DNA from 2 places in the Mesorhizobium sp. M0478 genome. Region 1 is predicted to be linked to the other one. Evidence: predicted binding sites of a transcription regulator. Region 1 holds the regulator's gene; the other holds the start of a gene.
The links. Region 1 encodes PhoB, which activates phosphate uptake and scavenging genes when phosphate is short. Its sites were predicted from a motif close to TGTCATNNANCTGTCAT; they were not measured.
Positions count from the first base shown of each region.

Region 2: a site for PhoB is predicted at 1,975-1,991, ahead of NKI64_RS30240 (bifunctional 2',3'-cyclic-nucleotide 2'-phosphodiesterase/3'-nucleotidase). Genes of this name have one in related genera too.

Region 1 covers NZ_JAMYRH010000001.1:385,861-390,320, reverse strand. The annotation lists gene pstB (phosphate ABC transporter ATP-binding protein PstB) at 1-472, shown strand, start outside; gene phoU (phosphate signaling complex protein PhoU) at 514-1,218, shown strand; gene phoB (phosphate regulon transcriptional regulator PhoB) at 1,235-1,924, shown strand; gene NKI64_RS01860 (ROK family protein) at 1,955-3,190, opposite strand; gene xylF (D-xylose ABC transporter substrate-binding protein) at 3,457-4,460, shown strand, end outside.
Region 2 covers NZ_JAMYRH010000021.1:8,070-12,529, forward strand. The annotation lists gene NKI64_RS30230 (5-formyltetrahydrofolate cyclo-ligase) at 1-504, opposite strand, end outside; gene NKI64_RS30235 (NAD(P)/FAD-dependent oxidoreductase) at 686-1,951, shown strand; gene NKI64_RS30240 (bifunctional 2',3'-cyclic-nucleotide 2'-phosphodiesterase/3'-nucleotidase) at 2,093-4,072, shown strand; gene NKI64_RS30245 (SAM-dependent methyltransferase) at 4,133-4,460, opposite strand, start outside.

The DNA of each region.
Region 1 (4,460 bases):
GTTCCCGAAGTCGATCTACGAGAACGTCGCCTACGGCCCGCGCATCCATGGGCTGGCCAAGCGCAAGTCCGACATGGACCAGATCGTCGAGCAGAGCCTGAAGAAGGCGGCGATCTGGAACGAGGTCAAGGACCGCCTGCAGGAGCCCGGCACCGGCCTGTCCGGCGGCCAGCAGCAGCGCCTGTGCATCGCGCGCGCCATCGCCGTGTCGCCGGAGGTGATCCTGATGGACGAGCCCTGCTCGGCGCTCGATCCGATCGCCACCGCCCGTGTCGAGGAGCTGATCGACGAACTGCGCCAGAACTACACGATCGTCATCGTCACCCACTCGATGCAGCAGGCGGCGCGCGTGTCGCAGCGCACGGCGATGTTCCATCTCGGCTATCTCGTCGAGGAGGGCGCCACCGACAAGATGTTCACCAACCCCGACGACAAGCGCACCCAGGACTACATTACCGGCCGCTTCGGCTGAGCCGTCCGGCGGGTGAATTTTCAGGCACGAGGACCAAGATCATGGGTGAACATACCGTCGCCTCCTTCGATGAAGAGCTCGGGCAGATCAGCAAGCTGATCCGCGACATGGGCGATCTGGCAGGCTCGATGGTCAGCGGCTCGACCAGGGCGCTGCTCAATTCGGACAATGCGCTGGCACAGCGTGTCGTTTCCGACGACGCCATCATGGATGCGCGCCAGCGCGAACTGGACGACCGCGCCATCACGCTGATCGCCAAGCGCCAGCCGATGGCCAACGATCTGCGCGCCGTGGTCGGCTCGATCCGCATGGCCGGCGACCTCGAGCGCATCGGCGATCTCGCCAAGAACATCGCCAAACGCGTCGGCACCGTGGGCTTGAGCGTCACGCCGCGCGACCTCTCGCACTCCATCGATGCCATGGCGCAACTGGTGCTGATCCAGGTGCAAGGCGTCGTCGAGGAATATGCCGCCACCGATGCGGCAGCTCTTGCAAAACTCAGGAATGACGACGAGCGCATCGACGTCAAATACACGTCCGTGTTTCGTGAGCTCTTGACCTACATGATGGAAGACCCTCGCAACATCACCGCCTGCACGCATCTCTTGTTCTGCGCCAAGAATCTTGAGCGCATCGGCGATCATGTCACCAACATCGCCGAAAATGCGTATTATGTGCTGACCGGCCAGCAATTGCCCGCCAATCGTCCGAAGCAGGACGAGACGGCGATGGCCACGCCGGCCTGATGAGGGTGAACTGCCTATGATCGCGCCACGCATCATGGTCGTGGAGGACGAGGAGCCGCTAGGCGTGCTCCTCCGCTACAACCTCGAATCCGAAGGCTATCACGTCGAGGTGGTGACACGCGGCGACGAGGCCGAGATCCGCCTGCAGGAAAACGTGCCCGATCTCCTGGTGCTCGACTGGATGGTGCCCGCTGTTTCCGGCATCGAGCTCTGTCGGCGGCTTAGAGTGCGGCCCGAAACCGAGCGGCTGCCGATCATCATGCTGACCGCGCGCGGTGAGGAAAGCGATCGCGTGCGCGGCCTGTCCACCGGTGCCGACGACTATCTGGTCAAGCCATTCTCGACGCCGGAGTTCATGGCGCGCGTGAAGGCGCTGCTGCGCCGGGCCAAGCCGGAAGTGCTGTCCAGCGTGCTCAAGGTCGGCGACATCGTGCTCGACCGCGAGTCGCACCGTGTCTACCGCAAGAAGAGCGAGATCAGGCTCGGACCGACCGAGTTCCGGCTGCTCGAATTCATGATGCGCCATCCCGGCCGCGTGTTCTCGCGCAGCCAGCTGCTCGACAATGTCTGGGGCGAGACGATCTACATCGACGAGCGAACCGTCGACGTCCATGTCGGGCGCTTACGCAAAGCGGTCAACAACGGCCGCATGCCGGATGTCATCCGTACCATTCGCGGCGCCGGCTACGCGATCAGGGAAGACTAGGATGCTGCGCGTCGCGCCGTTGCCGGCCATTCAGGCGACATGCTTGCCGGATTTGGCCTGAATGCCCGGCGCGAAAATCTCCTGATCGACGAAGCCGAGCGCGCGCATGGCACAGCCTTCGCGGATCAGCGGCAGCTCGTTGGGCTCGGTGTCGAAGGAGATCGATTTCGAGTGCTGGCCGCCGGCGGTCTGGGCGATCGCTTCGCGCAATGCCGGTTCGATCAAGTCGAAGGCGGCGGCGCTGACGCCGACCATGGCGACGGGTGCCGGATCGATCAGTGCAAACAGGCTGCCGAGGCCGAAGCCGAGCGCCTCACCGGCCTTGCGATAGGCTTCGCGCTCCGGGCCATCGGTTTCGCGGGCGCGCGCGGCGAGTGCGCGCATATCAGCGTCGCCGATATCGACCGGCTCGGCATCTTCGCTCATCATTTTGGCGCTGCGCCAGATGGCGTAGTTTCCGGCATAGGCCTCGACGCAGCCGCGCCGCCCGCAGCGGCAGAGCGCGCCGCCCGGACGGTGGATCATGTGGCCGAACTCGCCGCCCGAGGAATGGGTGCCGGTGAACAGTTCGCCTTTCAGCACCAGCCCCATGCCGATGCCGTGCGACAAGAGGATCGCGATGAAATTGTCGCGGTAGCGCTCGGGCTGGCGCCATTGCAGGGCCACCGCCATCATATTGCAGTCGTTCTCCATGGTGGCAGGAATGCCGAATTCCGCTTCCAACATGTCGGCGAAGGCAATGTCGGTCAGTGGCGTGATTGGCGACCACAGCATGGCCCGCGCCTGCGAATCGGTGATGCCCTGGATGCCCATGGCAATGCGGGCGATGCTCTGGACATCGAGGTCGGGATCCTCAAGCCGCCGCCGGACGATTGCTACGCATTCGCCAATCAGCTCGTCGCGCGGCTTGGTCAGCGTGTCCAGCCGGCGCTGTTCCTCGGCGACGACGTGGCCGGCATAGTCGATGACGGTGACGGACAGGAAATTGAGCGACAGCACCACGGTCATGACCGCCGCCGCTTCCGGGTTGAGGCCAAGGCCGACCTGCGGCCGGCCGCGTTTCAGCGAGCCGGTCTCGCCAGGCTTGCCTTCAATCAGGATGCCTTCTTGAATTAGATCAGACGAGATTGCCGATATCGTCGAATGGCTGAGGCCGGTGGTCGCCGCAATCTCGGTCCGCGACGGCTGGCCGGCCCGGCGCACGGCCGAAATCACCATCGCACGGTTGCGACGGCGCAGATCGTCGTGGCGGATCCCAACCGACATTTGTTTTCCTCCCGGCCTCCTCGCGCCTCATGATAGTGAAGGCGTTCGACGGCACCAGCCAAATATTGGCAGACGCCGGCAGCCCTGTCATTGTTTATTGCGGAGCTCGAAAAAATTCGGCAACGCCATCAGAATCCATCATAATCGATGTTGACAGTGCCTTATCATTGAACCAGTATTTTTTCGAGGCTCGAAAAAATGGAGCCTCTTTGTGCAGGCCTTCGGGCCGGTTTTGTCGCGCCGTGGGCGGCGCAGGGAGGGTTATAATGAACAGATTTGCAGCCGCCATGCTGGCGGGTGTCGCCATGTCGCTGGCGCTGATGTCGGTCGCGCAGGCGAAGGACAAGGTCATCGGCGTGTCGTGGTCGAACTTCCAGGAAGAGCGCTGGAAGACCGACGAGGCGGCGATGAAAACGGCGATCGAAGCCGCCGGCGACAAGTACATTTCGGCCGACGCGCAGTCCAATCCCGGCAAGCAGCTGACCGACGTCGAAAGCCTGATCTCGCAGGGCGCCAACTCGCTGATCATCCTGGCGCAGGACGCCTCGGCCATCGGCCCGGCGGTGCAGAAGGCGCTGGACGAAGGCATTCCGGTCGTCGGCTATGATCGCCTGATCGAGAACAAGGACGTCTTCTACCTGACCTTCGACAACAAGGAAGTCGGCCGCATGCAGGCCCGCGAAGTGTTCAAGGCGAAGCCCGAAGGCAACTATGTCTTCATCAAGGGCTCGGGCTCGGATCCGAATGCCGATTTCCTGTTCTCGGGCTCGATGGAAGTGCTCAAGGAAGCCATCGACTCGGGCAAGATCAAGAATGTCGGCGAGGCCTATACCGATGGCTGGCTGCCGGCCAACGCCCAGAAGAACATGGAACAGTTCCTGACCGCCAACGACAACAAAGTCGATGCCGTGGTTGCGGCGAATGACGGCACCGCCGGCGGCGTTGTCGCCGCGCTGACGGCGCAGGGCCTTGCAGGAACGGTTCCGGTCTCGGGCCAGGACGGCGACCATGCCGCTCTGAACCGCATCGCACTCGGCACGCAGACGGTGTCGGTGTGGAAGGACGCGCGCGAACTCGGCAAGAACGCCGCCGAGATCGCCTCGCAGCTTGCCGATGGCAAGAAGACGGGCGACATTGCCGGCGCCAAGGACTTCACCACGCCTGGCGGCAACACCGTCAAGTCGCTGTTCCTGACCCCCGTCGCGATCACCAAGGACAACCTCAACGTCGTCATCGACGCCGGCTGGATCAAGAAGGACGAAGTCTGCAC
Region 2 (4,460 bases), on a different contig from region 1:
GCGGTAGTTTTGCGGGTCGATGCCGACGATCGGCGAGATGACGATGTCGGGCAGCACCGGGTCGCCTTCGGCGGGGATAGGGATGTTCCAGACGCCTTTTTCCAGCCGGTCGCCGGGTACATAAGCGCGGAAGATCAGCGGCTGGCCCTTCTCGATGACGACTGGCAGTGCCGTGCGGCCGCCGCGCTGGTTGATCGACGCCATCCACGGCCGCAGGTCCGGCTCGCCGCGAAACGGCCAATAGAGGCTGACCATGCGGCCGGCAATGTCGCCGATTGCCGCGTCGAGCCCTTCGGCGATAGCCCGCGACATCGCCACCCGCGCATCGGCGGAAACCGCCAACCGTGCCGCGATCAGACGCTCGCGCTCGGCCTTGCGCCAACGGCGCACATCGGTCCAGTCGGTCAATGGCGCGCGAAATTCCGGATCGAGTTCGTGCATGAAGCAAGGCGGAGAAGAATATTGCGCCCGCCCTTTGCGATCTTTGTCATCGTCGTTGGCCATGCTTCACTCCCGTGGTTCCAGCCCCTGCAAAGCTATACCCGTCCAGGCTTGCCGACATAGGCATTCGCGACATCCGGCGACGAGTCCTGGGCAGCCTTACGCGCGGCAGTCTAGCGCGCCGCGACATTGTTGCGGTGCACAAAAATCACTAGATAAAGAGAGACAAACAGGGGTGAATGCGATGAGTGAAACCAGCCATCATGTCGTTGTCGTCGGCGCAGGGTTCGGCGGTCTCGAACTCACCCGGGCGCTGGCCGGCGCACCCGTGCGCATCACCATGATCGACAAGCGCAACCATCACCTTTTCCAGCCGCTGCTCTACCAGGTGGCGACCACCTCGCTGGCGACCTCGGAAGTTGCCTGGCCGATCCGTCATCTGCTGCGCAAGCGCGAGGACGTGACGACCCTGCTCGGCAACGTCACCGGCGTCGACCGTCCAGGCAAACGCGTGCTGCTTGAGGACGGCAGTTCTGTTCCCTACGACACGCTGGTGCTCGCCACCGGCGCGCGTCATGCTTATTTCGGCCACGACGAATGGGAGCCTTTCGCGCCTGGGCTGAAGACGCTTGAAGACGCAACCACCATTCGCCGGCGCATCCTGCTCGCCTTCGAGCAGGCCGAGCGCGAGACCGATCCGGCCAAGCGCCAGGCACTGCTGACACTGGTCATCGTCGGCGGCGGCCCGACCGGCGTGGAGCTTGCCGGCACCATTGTCGAACTCGCGCACGAAACGCTGCGCGGCGAATTCCGCAACATCGACACGCGTGAGGCGCGTGTGGTGCTGGTCGAGGCCGGAGACAGGATCCTCGCCAATTTCGCGCCAAAGCTGTCCGACTATGCGCGCAAGGCGCTGGAGCGGCGGGGCGTCACGGTCGAGCTTGGCCGCGCCGTCACGCGCCTCGATGCCGAAGGCGTCGTCTTTGGCGATACGCATCTGCCGGCGCGAACCATCCTGTGGGCCGCCGGCGTAGCGGCTTCGCCCGCTGGAGAGTGGCTGGGAGCGCCGGTGGACCGGGCGGGCAGGGTAATGGTCGAGCCCGATCTGACCGTGCCGAACAGTCCTGAAATCTTCGTCATCGGCGACACCGCGCATGTCTTGCGGCCGGACGGCAAGCCGGTGCCAGGCGTGGCGCCTTCCGCCAAGCAGGAGGGCAAGCACGTCGCCGCGACGATCAGGGCGCGGCTGGCCGGCGATGGCGCGCCGCGCCCTTTCCGCTACAAACATGCCGGCGACCTGGCGACGATCGGCAAGTGGGCAGCCGCGATCGATTTCGGCCGGATCAAGCTCACGGGATGGCTTGCCTGGTGGCTGTGGGGCGTGGCGCATATCTACTTCCTGATCGGCTTCCGCAACCGGCTGTCGGTGTCGCTTAGCTGGCTATGGATCTATTTCACCGGCCAGCGGAGCGCGCGACTGATCACCCAGGGCGATGATAACAAGGGCTGAGGTTCTCAACCGCGGCCAAGGATATTCATCCAGCCGTCACCTTTTGCTGATCGACTGACTTCCCGATGGACATGGCCGGTTTTCGGCGCGAAGCTTCCGCCCGGGGCTGGGATCTTGTCACGTCGCTGGGAAGGAAAACCAATGTCACATTTGCTCAACCCCGTCTCCCGCCGTAGTTTTCTTGCCGGTGCGGCCGCCAGCGGGGCGCTGATCATGCTGCATCCGTTTTCCGCCCGCGCGCAGGCCAACCAGGCGCATCTGAGGATCATGGAGACCACCGACATCCATGTGAATGTGCTGCCTTACGACTACTACGCCGATAAAGCCAACGACACGATGGGCCTGTCGCGGACGGCCTCACTGATCGCGGCGGTGCGCAAGGAAGCCACCAATGCGATGCTGATCGACAATGGCGATCTTTTGCAGGGCAATCCGATGGGCGATTACATCGCCTATGAGAAGGGCCTCAAGGAAGGCGATCTGCATCCGATCATGAAGGGCATGAACCTGCTGGGCTATGAATGCTCGACGCTCGGCAATCACGAGTTCAATTACGGCCTGTCGTTCCTCGACAAGGTGCTGGCCGGAGCCAATTTCCCCTTCGTCTGCGCCAATCTGATCCGCGGCACCGAGCTTGCCGCCAACCCGCGCGACGACAAGCTCTACCTCAAGCCCTATGTCATCCTCGACAAGAAGATCAAGGACGGGTCGGGCGTCGAGCAGCCGATCAAGATCGGCATCATCGGCTTCGTGCCGCCGCAGATCATGGTCTGGGACCTGAAGAACCTGGAAGGCAATGTCAGGACGCGCGACATCGTCGAGGCGGCCAGGGCATGGGTGCCGCAGATCAAGGAGGAGGGCGCCGACATCGTCATCGCGCTCTCGCATTCCGGCATCGATATCAAGCAGGGCGACGGCATGGAGAACGCCTCCTTCTTCGTCGCCGGCGTCGAAGGCATCGATGCGGTGTTCACCGGCCATCAGCATTTGGTCTTCCCCGGCAAGAAGGATTTTCAGGCGCTCGATGGCGTCGACACCGAGAAAGGCACGCTGCAGGGCAAGCCCGCCGTGATGGGCGGTTTCTGGGGCTCGCATATGGGACTGATCGATCTGCTTCTGGAACGGGACGGATCGAAATGGCGCGTAGCCTCGGCCACATCTGAGGCAAGGCCGATCTACGAGCGCGTCGACAAGGCAAACAAGCCGACGGTGGCGGACGACCAGCGCGTCGTCGATGCGCTGAAGGCGGACCATGAGGCGACACTTGCCTATGTCCGCCGACCGGTCGGCAAGACCTCGGCGCCGCTCTATTCCTATTTCGCGCTGGTCGCCGACGATCCGTCGGTGCAGATCGTCAACCAGGCGCAGAGCTGGTACCTCAAGGACATATTAAAAAGCACGCAGTGGAAGGACGTGCCGCTGCTGTCGGCGGCGGCGCCCTTCAAGGCCGGCGGGCGCAACGGCGCCGACTACTATACCGACGTGCCGGTGGGCGACATCGCCATCAAGAACGTCGCCGACCTCTATCTCTATCCGAACACGGTTCGTGCCGTCGAAATCACCGGCGCGCAAGTGAAGGAATGGCTGGAAATGTCGGCCGGCATTTTCAGGAAGATCGAGCCGGGCAAAGCCGACCAGGCGCTCATCGACACCGAATTCCCGTCCTACAATTTCGATGTGATCGATGGCGTCAGCTACGGAATAGACCTGTCGCAGCTGCCGAAATACGATGCCAAGGGTGGCGTCGCCAATGCCGGCTCGAACCGCATCGTCGGCCTCAGCTTCGACGGCAAGCCGATTGATCCGGCAGCGAAATTCGTCGTCGCCACCAACAATTACCGCGCCGGCGGTGGCGGCAATTTCCCCGACATCAATGCCTCGAAGATCATCTACGAGGCGCCGGACACCAACCGCGACGTGATCGTGCGCTACGTCGTCAGCGAAGGCACGATCAACCCCTCGGCCGACGACAATTGGTCGTTCACGCCGCTGCCCGGCACCAGCGTCGTGTTCGAGACCGGCCCCAAAGCGAAGGATTTCATATCTGGGGTGAAATCGCTCAAGATCGAGCCGGCCGGCGAGGGCGAATCCGGGTTTGCGAAGTATCGCATCCTGCTTTGAGGCAACGTGCAGCTAACAGGGAAAACGAGCGGGCATACGCCCGCTCAATCACGCTTCGGATCAGGCTTTGTAGACCACTTGGCGCACGTCGATGTAGCTGGCTCTAAAGCCGGCTTCGCAATAGTGGAGATAAAATTCCCAAAGCTTCTTGAAGCGGTCGTCGAAGCCGAGCGGGACGATCTTTTCCCACGACGCCCAGAAGCGGTTGCGCCATTCGGCAAGCGTGCGGGCATAGTCGTCCGGAAAGACGCGCTCGCGCAGATGGGCAAGGCCATGGTCGCTGCCCAGCGTCTTCAGGATCGACGGCGTCGGCAGCATGCCGCCTGGGAAGACATAGCGCTGGATGAAATCCGGCCTCGCCCGATAGGTGTCGTAGGCGGCCTCGTTG